2 regions of the Micromonospora sp. NPDC049047 genome follow, and region 2 is predicted to be linked to the other one. Evidence: riboswitches for the same ligand, from Rfam matches in the RefSeq annotation. Region 2 holds a riboswitch; the other holds the start of a gene.
What was found. A riboswitch is a leader RNA that binds a small molecule or an ion and turns the genes downstream of it on or off. The one in region 2 is predicted to bind cobalamin.
Positions count from the first base shown of each region.

Region 1: another riboswitch for cobalamin. It lies ahead of cobN (cobaltochelatase subunit CobN); the one in region 2 lies ahead of AB0B86_RS26420 (ribonucleoside-diphosphate reductase subunit alpha).

Region 1 covers NZ_JBEZEY010000001.1:396,027-403,478, forward strand. Annotated here, with positions in the region: gene AB0B86_RS01710 (hypothetical protein) at 1-107, shown strand, start outside; gene AB0B86_RS01715 (MBL fold metallo-hydrolase) at 119-826, opposite strand; cobalamin riboswitch at 1,176-1,305, shown strand; gene cobN (cobaltochelatase subunit CobN) at 1,644-5,312, shown strand; gene AB0B86_RS01725 (VWA domain-containing protein) at 5,309-7,452, shown strand, end outside.
Region 2 covers NZ_JBEZEY010000021.1:64,503-71,954, reverse strand. Annotated here, with positions in the region: gene AB0B86_RS26430 (MerR family transcriptional regulator) at 1-572, shown strand, start outside; gene AB0B86_RS26425 (ribonucleotide-diphosphate reductase subunit beta) at 569-1,564, opposite strand; gene AB0B86_RS26420 (ribonucleoside-diphosphate reductase subunit alpha) at 1,618-3,936, opposite strand; cobalamin riboswitch at 4,131-4,347, opposite strand; gene AB0B86_RS26415 (enolase C-terminal domain-like protein) at 4,913-6,307, shown strand; gene AB0B86_RS26410 (FadR/GntR family transcriptional regulator) at 6,317-7,039, shown strand; gene AB0B86_RS26405 (ATP-binding cassette domain-containing protein) at 7,141-7,452, opposite strand, start outside.

The DNA.
Region 1 (7,452 bases), on a different contig from region 2:
CCATCGCCCGCAAACACGCGGTGCCGTTGTACGAGGCGGGCCGGACCGGCTACCCGGAGCGGATGCGGGTGTGGAACCGCGCCCACCCGGAACGGCACGCCCGCTGAGGCCGGTCCGCTCAGGCGGGTCCGACCGCCGCGCGGGCCTGCTCAAGCGTCATCGGCTCGGCGTGACTCGACACGTACCAGTGGTAGGTGTCGTCGAGCAGCCGTCGGACCAGGCCCAGGTCGAGGTCGTCGTTGGGGCGGCGCAGGTGCGCCGGCGGGGGGTAGAAGCAGTCGCCCAGCAGCATGACGCCCGAGTCGGGCACCAGCACGACCGTCGAGTCCGGTGCGTGCCCGCCGCCGACGTGGCGTAGCCCCACCCCGACCGGCAGTTCGTCCCGCTCGGCGAAGACCCGGGTGGGCGGCAGGATGGTGAAGTCCGCCCAGGAGTCCATGGCCCGGGCCCGGGCCCGAAAGCTCGGGCCGAGGCGGGGCTCGGCGCGGACCTGCTCGTCCAGGTAGCGGTGACTCCACGGTCGGGCGGCTTCGGCGCGCAGCAGCGGCACGGCCGTCTGGTGCCCGACGATCTCGACTCCCGGCCACGCGCAGGCGCCCCAGACGTGGTCCCAGTGGTGGTGGGTGTAGACGAGCCAGCGCGGCGGCGGCAGCCCGGCGGCGGTCAGCGCCGCCTGGATGTCGCGGGCGTGCCCGGGGCTCTGCCCGGCGTCGATCATCACACTGCCGCGTTCGTCGGCCACGACGGCGACGCCGGCCTGGACCGCCGCTGGGTCCGGATCACCTGGGCAGAGCCAGACCCGGCCGGCGAGCCGGTGAAATCGCATGGCGACGATGGTGATCGACCTCCGGGATCGATTGCGGACGTTGCTGCGGTGGTCGCCGATCCTAGGTGACCGCGCCGCCTGACACCGCCCTGCCGGCCGACCGTCGCAGGTCAGCGCGGGTGTGCGCACCCCGCTCGGCGTCACCTGACGCACCGCGGGAACGGCCGCCCCGCCGCGCGCGGCACAGCAGAGAAAGCGAGATGCCGCATAGGCCGGCGCCATTGCCGGGCGCGACTTCGTGGCGATCATTATCGGCGTATGTCAATGGACTGCGCCCGCTTGACGGCCTCGGGGTCGACGTTGACCGGCGGCGCGGCGGTGTGGCAGCATTCGCGGCCTGACGGCAGTGAAGGAAGTCGGTGCGAATCCGACGCGGTCCCGCCACTGTCACCGGGGAGCGATCCCCCCTCGTGAGTCACGGCCGTGTGTCTGCGGTTGGAAGGCCGGGGGAGAGCGTCGATCCGGAAGCCAGGATACTTCGGCCGTCGGGACGTACCCCAGGGCGTGGACACCCGAGGAGGACCCGATGACGCACGGCGTCGCACACATTGACGACAATCGCCACGACAGGTGTCGTGGGCGCCGCACCGCGCCCACGACCGGCCGCGCCGGCATCCAGAGCGCCGGCCGCGCCGGCGGGCTCCAGGTCGGCCGAGCGGGCCACCGGTCCCGCTGAGCTGAGCGCCCGGCGCCGACCGACCCCCCGACGTCCGCGTCGACAGGTCCGGTCGCGCCGTCGTACCGGCTGACGCCGCACCCACCCGCTTCGTCCAGGTCGCCTCAGTGGCCGCCGGGGCGTCACTCTCCGGAGCCTGCCGTGCGCATCCTGCTGCTCTCCACCGCCGACACCGACCTGCTCGCCGCCCGCGCCAGCGGCGCCGACTATCGGCTCGCCAACCCCGCCCGCGTCGCCGCCGACGAGGTGCCCGCCCTGCTCGACGGGGTGAACCTCGCCGTCGTACGCCTGCTCGGCGGTCGACAGGCCTGGCCGGACGGTCTCGCCGCGGTGCTCGCCACCGGTGTGCCGACGGTGGTGCTCGGTGGCGAGACGCTGCCCGACGCGGAGCTGATGGCCATCTCCACAGTGCCGTCCGGGGACGTCACCCAGGCGCTCGCGTACCTGGTCGAGGGTGGGCCGGACAACCTCGGGCAGTTGGCCCGGTTCCTCTCCGACACGGTGCTGCTCACCGGCGAGGGGTTCGCCCCGCCCGCCCGCACCCCGGCGTACGGCGTGCACGGCGCGCACCTGGCCGACCCGTACCGGCCCACGGTGGGGATCGTCTTCTACCGGGCACACGCGCTGGCCGGCAACACCGGCTTCGTCGACGTGCTGGTCGACGCGGTGCGGGAGGCCGGCGGCAGTCCGCTGCCGATCTTCTGCGGCTCGCTGCGGGGGCTCACCGCCGACAGTGGACCGCTCGGGCTCTTCGCCCGCTGTGACGCGCTGCTGGTCACCGTCCTCGCGGCAGGTGGCGCGGTCGCCGCGGACGCCTCCGGCGGCGGCGACGAGGACGCCTGGGACGTCGGCGCCCTGGCCGCCCTTGATGTGCCGATCATCCAGGCGCTCTGCCTGACCAGCACCCGCGAGCAGTGGGCCGGCAGCGACGCCGGGCTGTCCCCGTTGGACGCCGCGATGCAGGTGGCCATCCCGGAGTTCGACGGCCGGATCGTCACTGTGCCGTTCTCGTTCAAGCAGATCGACGCCGACGGCCTCTCCGTCTACGTCGCCGATCCCGAGCGGGCCGCCCGGGTCGCCGGGATCGCGGTGCGTCACGCCCGGCTGCGGTACGTGCCCAACGGTGACAAGCGGGTCGCCGTGGTGCTCAGCTCGTACCCCACCAGGCACTCCCGGGTCGGCAACGCCGTCGGGCTGGACACTCCGGTCTCGGCGGTCCGGCTGCTCGCCGCGCTGGCCGAGGACGGCTACGACCTGGGCGACGGCCCGATGCCCGACGACGGTGACGCGTTGATCCACGCGCTGATCGCCGCCGGTGGGCACGACGTGGAGTGGCTCACCCCGGAGCAGTTGGCCGCCGCCGAGGCCCGGATACCGGGGGACACGTACCGGCGGTGGTTCGACAGGGTCCCCGCCGAGCTGCGCGAGCGGATGCGCGAACACTGGGGTGAGCCGCCCGGCCAGCTCTACACCGAGAGTGGGGACATCGTCCTCGCCGGGCTGCGCTTCGGCAACGTGGTGCTGCTGATCCAGCCGCCGCGTGGGTTCGGGGAGAACCCGATCGCCATCTACCACGACCCGGACCTGCCGCCGAGTCACCACTACCTGGCCGCGTACCGCTGGCTGGCCGCCCCTGTCGACGACGGCGGCTTCGGCGCGGACGCCGTCGTGCACCTGGGCAAGCACGGCACCCTTGAGTGGTTGCCCGGCAAGGGCCTCGGCCTGGCCGCCGGCTGCGCGCCCGACGCGGTCCTGGGTGACCTGCCGCTGGTCTACCCGTTCATCGTCAACGACCCCGGCGAGGGCACCCAGGCCAAGCGCCGGGCGCACGCAGTGGTGATCGACCACCTGGTGCCGCCGATGGCCCGCGCCGAGACCTACGGCGACCTGGCCAAACTGGAACAACTGCTCGACGAGTACGCCACAGTGCAGGCCCTCGACCCGGCGAAGGTGCCGACCGTGCGGGCGCAGATCTGGGACCTGGTCCGCGCCGCCGAGCTGCACCACGACCTGCACGCCGAGGCGATGCCCGACGCTGACGACTTCGACGACTTCGTGCTGCACCTCGACGGGTACCTGTGCGAGGTCAAGGACGTGCAGATCCGCGACGGGCTGCACATCCTCGCCGACGCTCCCACCGGTGAACCCCGGGTCAACCTGGTCCTCGCGGTGCTGCGCGCACCCCAGATCTGGGGTGGCGCCCACGCCCTGCCCGGCCTGCGGCAGGCGCTCGCCGTCGCGTACTCCCTCGACGAGCAGGCGCTGCTCGCGGCCCCGGGCGAACGTCTGACCGTGCCCACCACGCTTACCGACGTGGTGGACGGGCCGGCCGGCACCGCCGCCGACGCGATCGACCTGATCGAGGCGCTCGCCCGGCGCCTGGTGGTCGGGATGGAGACCCTGGACTGGGCGGTGGACGCGGTCGACGCGGTGGTCGTCGAGGTGACCGGCCAGCCGATCCCGGACGTCGCCGCAGTGCTGCGCTTCGCCGCGACCGAGCTGGTGCCCCGGCTGGACCGCACCACCGACGAGCTGACGAACACCCTCGGTGCGCTCGACGGCCGGTTCGTGCCGCCCGGCCCGTCCGGTTCACCCACCCGGGGCCTGGTGAACGTGCTGCCCACCGGCCGCAACTTCTACTCCGTCGACCCGAAGGCCATTCCCAGCCGCAACGCCTGGGACGTCGGGGTGGCCCTCGCCGACTCGCTGCTGGCCCGGCACCTGGCCGACACCGGGGCGTACCCCCGCTCGGTGGGGTTGACAGTGTGGGGGACCAGCGCGATGCGCACCCAGGGCGACGACATCGCCGAGATCCTCGCGTTGCTGGGCTGCCGGCCGGTCTGGGACGACAGGTCCCGGCGGGTCACCGGCATCGAGGTGGTGCCGACCGCCGAGCTGGGCCGGCCCCGGGTCGACGTGACAGTGCGGATCTCCGGGTTCTTCCGGGACGCGTTTCCGCACGTCGTGGCGTTGCTCGACGACGCCGTACGGCGGGTCGCCGCCCTCGACGAGCCGGACGACGACAACTACCTGCGGGCGCACGTCGCCGCCGACCTCGCCGAGCACGGCGACGAGCGGCGGGCCACGGCCCGGATCTTCGGCTCGAAACCCGGGGCGTACGGCGCGGGCCTGCTGCCGCTCATCGACGCCCGGACCTGGCGCAGTGACGCCGACCTGGCCGAGGTGTACGCGGTGTGGGGCGGCTACGCCTACGGCCGCGGCCTGGACGGGCGGGAGGCGCGCGCCGACATGGAACGCTCCTTCGCCCGGATCGCGGTGGCGGTCAAGAACCAGGACACCCGCGAGCACGACATCGTCGATTCCGACGACTACTTCCAGTACCACGGAGGGATGGTGGCGATGGTCCGCCACCTGACCGGCACGGCACCGCAGGCGTACGTGGGTGACTCGGCGATGCCGCACGACGTGCGCACCCGCACCCTGGGTGAGGAGACCCGGCGGGTGTTCCGGGCCCGGGTGGTCAACCCGAAGTGGATCGCCGCGATGCGCCGGCACGGCTACAAGGGCGCGTTCGAGCTGGCCGCCACAGTGGACTACCTGTTCGGCTACGACGCCACCGCCGGGGTCGTCGACGACTGGATGTACGAGCACCTGGCCGCCGCGTACCTGTTCGACGACACGACCCGGGAGTTCCTGGAGCGGTCCAACCCGTGGGCGTTGCGCGGCATCACCGAACGCCTGTTGGAGGCCGCCGACCGGGGGCTGTGGGCGAACCCCGAACCGGCGACCCTGGACCGGCTGCGCGACACGTACCTGGCCAGTGAGGGCGATCTGGAGGACCGGGCATGACCACTTTTCCGTTCAGTGCGGTGCTCGGCATGGCCGACATGCGGCTGGCGTTGCTGCTCAACGCGGTGTCCCCGGCGATCGGCGGGGTCCTCGTGCGCGGCGAGAAGGGGACCGCCAAGTCCACAGCCGTGCGCGCCCTCGCCGCCCTGCTGCCCCCGGTCCGCCGGGTCGTCGGCTGCCGCTTCGGCTGTGACCCGGGCGGGCCGGACCCGGGCTGCCCGGACGGCCCGCATCCCGCCGACGCCGCCGCCGAGACCCGTCCGGCCCGGCTCGTGGAGTTGCCGGTGGGCGCCGCCGAGGACCGGGTGGTCGGCTCGCTGGACCTGGAGAAGGCTCTCGGCGCCGGGGTACGCGCCTTCGAGCCGGGTCTGCTCGCCGCCGCGCACCGGGGCGTGCTCTACGTCGACGAGGTCAACCTGCTGCACGACCACCTCGTCGACCTGCTGTTGGACGCGGCGGCGATGGGCCGCAGCCACGTCGAGCGGGAGGGTGTCTCGGTAAGCCACGCGGCCCGGTTCCTGCTTGTCGGCACCATGAACCCGGAGGAGGGGGAGCTGCGTCCGCAGCTGCTCGACCGGTTCGGGCTCACCGTCGAGGTGGGCGCCAGCCGGGACCCGGAGGTGCGGGTGGAGGTGGTCCGTCGCCGGCTCGCCGCCGATGCCGACCCGGCCGGGTTCGCCGCCCGGTGGGCCGACGCCGATGCGGAGATCGCCGGCCAGGTGGCCGCCGCCCGTCGCCGGCTCCCCGGGGTACGCCTGCCGGACGCCGCGCTGCGCCAGATCGCCGAGGTGTGCGCCGCGTTCGACGTGGACGGGATGCGCGCCGACATCGTCACGGCCCGTACCGCCCTGGCCCACGCCGCCTGGCACGGCCGGGACCGGGTGGGCATCGACGACGTCCGGGTGGCTGCCCGGCTGGCCCTGCCGCACCGCCGCCGCCGCGACCCGTTCGACACTCCCGGACTGGACGAGAAGCGCCTGGACGAGGCGTTGCAACGTGCCCAGGACGCCCACCCCGACGGCCCGGACGACGGCGGCCCGAACGACAGCGGCCCGAACGACGGCGGCCCGCAGGGCGGTGGGCCGGACGACGGCGGCCCGACCGGCGCTGGACCGAACGACGGTGGTCCGCAGGGCGGTGGCCCGGCCGGTCCCGGCGGCCCGCGCAGCGTCGACCCGACGAACGGCGGCCCGCACGGCGGCGCAAACGGCGTGGATCAGGGGGAACCCGAGTCGACCGGGCACTCGGCGAAGCGTGACGGCACCGGCCCGCACGGACGTGTGGACGGCGGCGACGGCTGGCCGCAGCGTCAGTCGGGCGACCAAGGCGACGACTGTCGGCCGCCCCTCTCGGCGGACGACCGGGAAGGTGACGGCCGGGGCGCGGGCAGCCGCGACGGCCGAGCACGGGCGGCCGATCACGACGAGCCGACAACTGGCGGTGGGCGGACCCAGCCGGTGGCCGTACCCCGGGGTGGGTTGCGGGCGCGGGTGCTCACCGCGCCCGGCGTGGGTGACGGGGTGCCCGGCCGGCGTTCCCGGGCCCGCACCGGGCGGGGGCGCACCACCGGGGCACGGGTGCCGACCGGTCGGGTCGCGGCCCTGCACCTGCCGGCGACGGTCCGCGCCGCCGCGCCACACCAGGCCTCCCGGGGGCGGCTGACCGGCCCGCTGCGGTTGCGCCCGGACGACGTGCGGGAGGCCGTCCGCGAGGGCCGCGAGGGCAACCTGGTGCTGTTCGTGGTGGACGCCAGCGGCTCGATGGGTGCCCGGCAGCGGATGACAGCAGTGAAGGACGCGGTGCTCGCCCTGCTCACCGACGCGTACCAGCGGCGGGACAAGGTCGCGGTGATCGCCTTTCGGGGAGCCGGCGCGCGGACGTTGTTGCCGGCCACCTCGTCGGTGCTGGCCGCCTCGACCCGGCTTGCCGAGTTGCCCACCGGTGGGCGTACGCCGCTGGCCGAGGGGTTGCTCGCGGCCACCGACCTGCTGCGGGTGCAGCGGCTGCGCGACCCGTTGCGGCGTCCCCTGGTCCTCGTCGTCACGGACGGCCGCGCCACAGCGGGAAGTCGCCCGCTGGACCGTGCCGCCACGGCGGCGGCGGTGCTCGCGGCGACCGGCGCGCCCTGCGTGGTCGTCGA
Region 2 (7,452 bases):
CGACCCAGGTCGTCCCCGGCGGCGCGCCGGTCGGCATCGACCCGGCCGCCCTGGTCGGGATCAGCCTGCCGGACCTGTCCTTCTACGGCACCGACGGCCGCCCGGTCGATCTCGGCGCGCTCGGCCCCGGGCGCAGCGTCATCTTCGTCTACCCCCTGACCGGGCGGCCGGGGGTCGACCTGCCCAACGGCCTACTGGAGGTCCACGGTGCCCGGGGCAGCACCGAGCAGGCCGCCTGGTTCCGCGACCACCACGCGGAACTCCGCGCGGCCGGCGCGGCCCGGGTGTACGGCCTGTCCGCGCAGTCGACCGGCTACCAGCGGGAACTCGTACACCGGCTGCGGCTGCCCTACCCGCTGATCCCGGACCCGCGGCTGACCCTGGCCAGCGCGCTGGGCCTGCCGACCCGCACCGCGGGGGACATGACGCTCTACGAGCGGTTGACCCTGATCATCGCCGACGGCGAGGTGGAGCACGTCTTCCACCCGATCCCGGACCCGGCGTCGCACCCCCTGCACGTGATGCGGTGGCTCACCAAGCGACGCCAGGACCCGGGATCGGTAGCCGCCTAGAAGTCGTCGTCGAAGGCGACGGTGCCGGCCACCCCGACCTGGTACGCCGACACCCGGCGCTCGAAGAAGTTGGACAGCTCCTGCACGTCCTGCAACTCCATGAACGCGAACGGGTTGCTCGACCCGTAGTGCGGGGCGATACCGAGCTGGGCCAGGCGGCGGTCGGCGACGTGCTGGAGGTACTCCCGCATGTCGGCAAGCGTCAGACCGGGCACCCCCTGGCCCACCAGGTCCTCGGCGAACTGCACCTCACACTCGACGGCCTCGGCGAGCATCTGCCGCACCTGGTCGGCGAGATCGTCGTCGAACAGGTCCGGTTCCTCGGCGCGGACGGTGTCGACGACGTCGAACGCGAACGCCATGTGCATCGACTCGTCGCGGAACACCCAGTTGGTGCCGGAGGCCAGGCCGTGCAGCAGGCCACGGGAGCGCAGGAAGTAGACGTAGGCGAACGCGCCGTAGAAGAACAGCCCCTCGATGCAGGCGGCGAAGCAGATCAGGTTGAGCAGGAACGTGCGCCGGTCCTCCCTGGTCCGCAGCTGCCGCAGGTCGTTGAGCGAGTCGATCCAGCGGAAACAGAACTCGGCCTTGCGACGGATCGAGGGAATGTTCTCGATGGCGGCGAAGGCCTCGAAGCGCTCGGTCTCGTCCGGCACGTACGTGTCGAGCAGGTTCAGGTAGAACTGGACGTGCACGGCCTCCTCGAACAGTTGCCGGGACAGGTAGAGGCGACCCTCGGGGCTGTTGACGTGCTGGTAGAGGTTGAGCACCAGGTTGTTGGCGACGATGGTGTCGCCGGTGGCGAAGAACGCCACCAGGCGGCTGACCAGGTGCCGCTCGGCCGGCGACAGCCGGTCCAGGTCGGCGAGGTCGGCGTGCAGGTCGACCTCCTCGACCGTCCAGGTGTTGCGGATGGCGTCGCGGAACCTGTCGAAGAAGTGCGGGTAGCGCATCGGGCGGAGGGTGAGGTCCATCCCGGGGTCGAGCAGCATGTGCGTGGTCCTCGTGTCGGAGACGGCGGTGTCGGTGGTGGGGTCGGCGACTGTCACTGGCAGGCCTCGCACGACTCGGGGTTCTCCAGCGAGCAGGCAAGCGCATCCGCGTCGGCCGCCACCGGGGCGACGAGCGCGACGGTGGCCTGCTGGATCCGGGTGGCCGGGCGCGAGCGCAGGTAGTAGGTGGACTTCAGCCCGGCCTTCCAGGCGTACAGGTACATCGAGGAGAGCTTGCCGATGGTCGGCGCGGCCAGGAACAGGTTCAGCGACTGGGACTGGTCGATGAACGGGGCGCGGGCGGCGGCCAGGTCGATCAGGGCACGCTGCGGCAGCTCCCAGGCCGTGCGGAACAGCTCCCGGACGGCGGCCGGCAGCTCGGCGATGTCCTGCACCGAGCCCTCGGCCCGCTTGATCGCCGACCGCACCCGGTCGGTCCACAGACCGCGGGCCTTCAGCTCGCGGACCAGGGCGGTGTTGACCTGGAGGAACTCCCCCGACAGCGTCTCGCGCTTGAACAGGTTCGACACCTGCGGCTCGATGCATTCGTAGCACCCGGCGATCGAGGCGATGGTCGCGGTCGGGGCGACGGCCACCAGCAGCGAGTTACGCAGGCCGTGCGCCGCGACCCGCTCGCGCAGCGCGTCCCACCGTGCGGTCTGCGTACCCTCGACACCCCACAGGTCCGGTTGCAGGTCGCCCCGCGCGGCCCGGGTCTGCCCGTACGCCGGGTGCGCGCCGAACTGCCGTGCCAGGTCGGCGGAGGTCTCCAGCGCCGTCAGGTACAACTCCTCGCTGATCCGGGTGGACAACTCCCGCGCGGCCGGCGAGTCGAACGGCAGCCGCAGCGCGAAGAAGACGTCCTGCAGGCCCATCAGCCCGAGCCCGACCGGCCGCCAGCGGGGGTTGCTTGCCGCCGCCTGCGCGGTTGGGTAGTAGTTGATGTCGATGACCCGGTCGAGGAAGGTGACGGCGGTCCGCACCGTGGCGCGCAGCCGCTCCCAGTCGATGCCGTCGTCGGTGAGGTGGGCGGCGAGGTTCACCGAGCCGAGGTTGCACACTGCCGTCTCGGCGTCACTGGACACCTCGATGATCTCCGTGCAGAGGTTGGACAGGTGCACCACGTTGCCGTCCTCGGCGGTCTGGTTGCACAGCCGGTTCGCGGCGTCCTTGAAGGTCATCCACCCGTTGCCGGTCTGGGCGAGGGTGCGCATCATCTTCCCGTACAGCTCCCGTGCCGGGACCTGCCGCACGTAACGGCCCGCCGCCTCGGCCTCCCGGTACGCGGCGTCGAACCGCTCCCCCCACAGGTCGGGCAGTTCGGGCACCTCGTGCGGGTCGAACAGCGACCACAGCTCGTCGGCCTCGACCCGGCGCATGAACTCGTCCGGGATCCAGTTGGCCAGGTTGAGGTTGTGGGTGCGCCGGGCGTCCTCGCCGGTGTTGTCCCGCAGCTGCAGGAACTCCTCGATGTCCGGGTGCCACGGCTCCAGGTAGACGCAGGCCGCGCCCTTGCGCCGGCCACCCTGGTTGACGGCGGCGACGCTCGCGTCAAGCGTGCGCAGCCACGGCACGATCCCGTTGGACTGCCCGTTGGTGCCGCGGATCAGCGCGCCCCGGGACCGGACCCGGGAGTACGCGATCCCGATGCCGCCGGCGAACTTGGACAGGTTGGCGACCTGGGCGTACCGCGCGTAGATCGAGTCCAGCTCGTCGCGCGGCGAGTCGACCAGGTAACAGGAGGACATCTGGGTGTGCCGGGTGCCGGAGTTGAACAGGGTCGGCGAGCTGGGCAGGTACGCCAGGCTGGAGATGAGCCGGTAGAAGCCGATCGCCTCGTCCGGCGTCCGGGACAGGCCGCAGGCCACCCGCAGCAGCCAGTACTGCGGGGTCTCCAGCACCAGCCGGCTGGTGGGGTGCCGCAGCAGGTACCTGTCGTACACGGTGCGCAGGCCGAAGTACTCGAACCGTCGGTCGCCGTCCGGATCGACGGCGGCGTCGAGGATCGGGGCGTGTGCGGCGACGAACGCGGCGGTGTCGTCGCCGATCAGGCCCTCGGCGTGGCCGACCCGGATCGCCGCGCTGAACGAGGCGATGCCCTGCCGACGTACCTCCTTGTCGACGTAGGCGGACAGCAGCCGGGCGGCGAGGCGGGAGTACTGCGGTTCCGCACCGATCATCTCGGCTGCGGTCTGGATGGAGAGCCGGTCCAGCTCGGCAGTCGTCGCGCCGTCGTACAGGCCGCTGATCGTGCGGGTGGCGACGCGCATCGGGTCGACGTCGGCCAGGTCGTCGGCCCACCGCTCGACCGCCCGGACGATCTTGTTCACGTCCACGGATTCGGTGCCGCCGTCGCGCTTGCGGACCTGCATGGTCGTGCGCCGCACTGCCGCGTCGCCGCCTGCCGGGGCTACCTCGGTGACTGTCACCACTCACTCCTCGCGAGTTCGAGACCTGATGGCCCTCGAACGCGTGGAGACGGACACCGGCGGACGCCACGCCGGCGCGGCGTGGGTCAGGTGGCGTCAGCCGTCCCACGCGGCCTCGGACCGCCGCCCACCCGGGTGCGGGTACGCGGCGCGCTGGCAGGTCTTCGGACTCGTGGGCACTACCGGGTTGGCCGGTCTCCTACTGACCGTCGCTTCCCAGGCCACTTCGTGGCCCAGTGCTCATGACGGCTGTCGTTCCCACTCACCGCTGCGGGACAGTCCCGGATTCGCACCGGGTTCCCTCTTGCCTCGACCGCTCGGGAGAGCGGCCGAACCAGCTGCGCTCGACACCATATATAGGGACGCTGCCGTTGTCACACCCCACATGTCGGTCCCGGGCGTGTCGATGGCGATGCCCGTGATGGTCGTCACCGGCACCGAGGCGCCGGGTCGGCCCGGCTCGACGCGGGGCCGGCGAACGCCGCGCGGCAGGCGACACCGGAGCAGATGCCGACATGCGGAAAGGTGTGATGTATTAGGTCTTTGAATGTAAGGAACCCTACCCATACCCGGTCGTCAATGTGAGTTTCCAGAGTGGACATCCAATCTTCTGGGTTACTTGGCGCGACCCGCTCCAACACCCCATCGGACCGGGAGTGCCTCAGCAGGCCGCGAGTGGAGCAGCAGCCGCGGCGTGGTGCGCGCGCCCACCAGCGCGACGAATACCGCCAGCAGCGCCCTGAGGGCTGGCGGACCAGGCAGGGCGGCCAAGACGACGACGACACATCGATGAATCCGTAGCACGAAAAACATTAGATGTCTTCGATTCCTGGGTGATCGACGTCGTTGACGCGTCGGTTTGACCCTCCGTATACTCCCAGAGATCATCAGATCTTTAGCCTAGCCGGGCGAGGAGCGCATGCCGCAGATCACCGCCGTCACCGTCGAGGACGTCCGCTTCCCCACCTCCCTGACCGCTGACGGCTCCGACGCCATGAACAAGGACGGCGACTACTCGGCGGCCTATGTCGTCCTGCACACCGACGGCGTCGACAGCACCGGTGCGCCACTCGCGGGCCACGGCCTGACCTTCACCATCGGCCGGGGCAACGACATCGTCGTCGCGGCGGCCGTCCACCAGGCACAGCGCCTCGTCGGCGTGGACGTCGCCACGATGGCGGCCGACATGGGAGCGGTCTACCGCCTGCTCACCTCCGACTCCCAACTGCGCTGGCTCGGCCCGGAAAAGGGCGTCGTGCACCTGTCGCTGGCCGCCGTGCTGAACGCGTCGTGGGACCTGGTCGCCCGGCTCGCCGCCAAGCCACTGTGGCGGCTGCTCGTCGACATGTCCCCCGAGCAGCTCGTCGACATCGCGGACCTGCGCTATCTGTCCGACGCGCTGACCCGGGACGAGGCGCTTGCCATCCTGCGCGCCAAGGAGAGCACAAAGGCGGCCCGGCTCGCCGAGCTGAACCGGACCGGCTACCCCGCCTACACCACCTCGGCGGGCTGGCTCGGCTACGGCGACGACAAGCTGCGCCGGCTGTGCCAGGAGGCGGTGGACACCGGCTACGGCTACGTCAAGCTGAAGGTGGGCGCCAACCTCGACGACGACATCCGCCGGTGCGGCATCGCCCGGGAGATCCTCGGTCCGGACCGCCACCTGATGATCGACGCCAACCAGGTGTGGGACGTCGGTCAGGCGATCGAGTGGGTCAAGGCCCTCGCGCAGTTCGAACCACTGTGGATCGAGGAGCCCACCAGCCCTGACGACATCCTCGGGCACGCCGCCGTCCGCCGCGCCGTCGCTCCGATCGGAGTCGCCACCGGCGAACACTGCCACAACCGGGTGATGTTCAAGCAGTTGTTCCAGGCCGAGGCCATCGACTTCTGCCAGCTTGACACCGGCAGGTTGGCCAGCATCAACGAGATCGTCGCCGTGCTGCTGCTCGCCGCGAAGTTCGAGATCCCGGTGTGCCCCCACGCCGGCGGCGTCGGGCTGTGCGAGATGGTCCAGCACGTGTCGGTGCTCGACTATGTCGCGATCTCGGGAGATCTCACCGACCGGGTCACCGAGTTCGTCGACCACCTGCACGAGCACTTCACCGACCCGTGCATCATCGAGGACACCGGCTCGGGCAGCGGTTACGTCCTGCCCCGCGCGCCCGGCTACTCCACCCGGATGCGCCCCGAGTCGGTCGAGCTCTACCGATTTCCCGACGGCCACTACTGGGCGGCGACAGACCCGACTACGGTGTCACCTTCGGAGCCGTATGTGATCGCGGGTGGGACGGCCACCCCCGCCGGCCGCTAGGGGGTTGTCATGTCGCGCACCGACGAGGTGGTGAACGGCATCAAGCGGATGATCCTCGAAGGGCACTTCAAGCCCGGGGATCGACTGCCCATCGAGAAGGACCTCGCCGAGTCGCTCGGCGTCTCACGCGGCTCGCTACGCGAGGGGATGTCGGCGCTGTCGATCCTCGGCATCGTCAACATCCGGCAGGGTGACGGCACCTATGTCACAAACCTCGACGCGCCGCAGCTGCTGGCCCCGATGGGCTTCGTCGTCGACTTCCAGGGCCAGGGCGACCCGCGGCACGTCCACATCGTCCGGCGGCTGCTGGAGTGCGAGGCCGCCCGCCTGGCGGCGACCAGGATCACCGACGAGGCCCTCGCCCAGGCGGCGGATCTCCTCGACGAGGCCGGTCTGATCGCCGGTCAGTCGCCGCAGGAGCACGAACGGATCATGGAGATCGACATCGCGTTCCACCGGATCATCGCGGTGCACGCGGACAATCCGGTGCTCGTGGGTCTGATCGAGGCGTTCGCCGGGCGCACCCTGCGCGGGCGGCTCTGGCGCAGCCTGCACGAGGAGGGCGCGGACCGGCGTACCCACGACGAGCACGTCGCGATCCTGAAGGCCCTGCAGGCCCGGGACCCGGAGCGCGCCCGGATCCGGATGGCCAACCACCTGATCGGGGTCGAGGAAGCGCTGCACGGACAGCCCGACGACGGTGACGCCACCATCGAGCCGGCGCGGTTCTGAGCGCCCACCCCGGCGTACGACGACCCGCTTCGCACCCGCGCACGGCCCGACGGCCCGGGGCGCGCCCGATCCTGTGATCGCGCGCGCCCCGGTCGACGAATTCAGCGTTCGTCCCGCTCTCCGCTGGTGCTGCCGGTCATCGCGGCGACCAGGTCGTCGGTGGTGACCTCGTCCGCGCGCAGCCGGGCCGCCCGACGGCCGAGGCGCAGCACCTCGACCCGGTCGGCGATCTCGAGCACCTGCGGCATGTTGTGGCTCACCAACACCACTGACATGCCGGCGTCGCGGGCCCGCCGGACAACGTCGAGCACCCGCCCGGTCTGAACGACACCGAGCGCCGCGGTCGGCTCGTCGAGGATGACCACGTTCGTCGCCCAGATGATCGCGCGGGCCACCGCGACGCACTGTCGCTG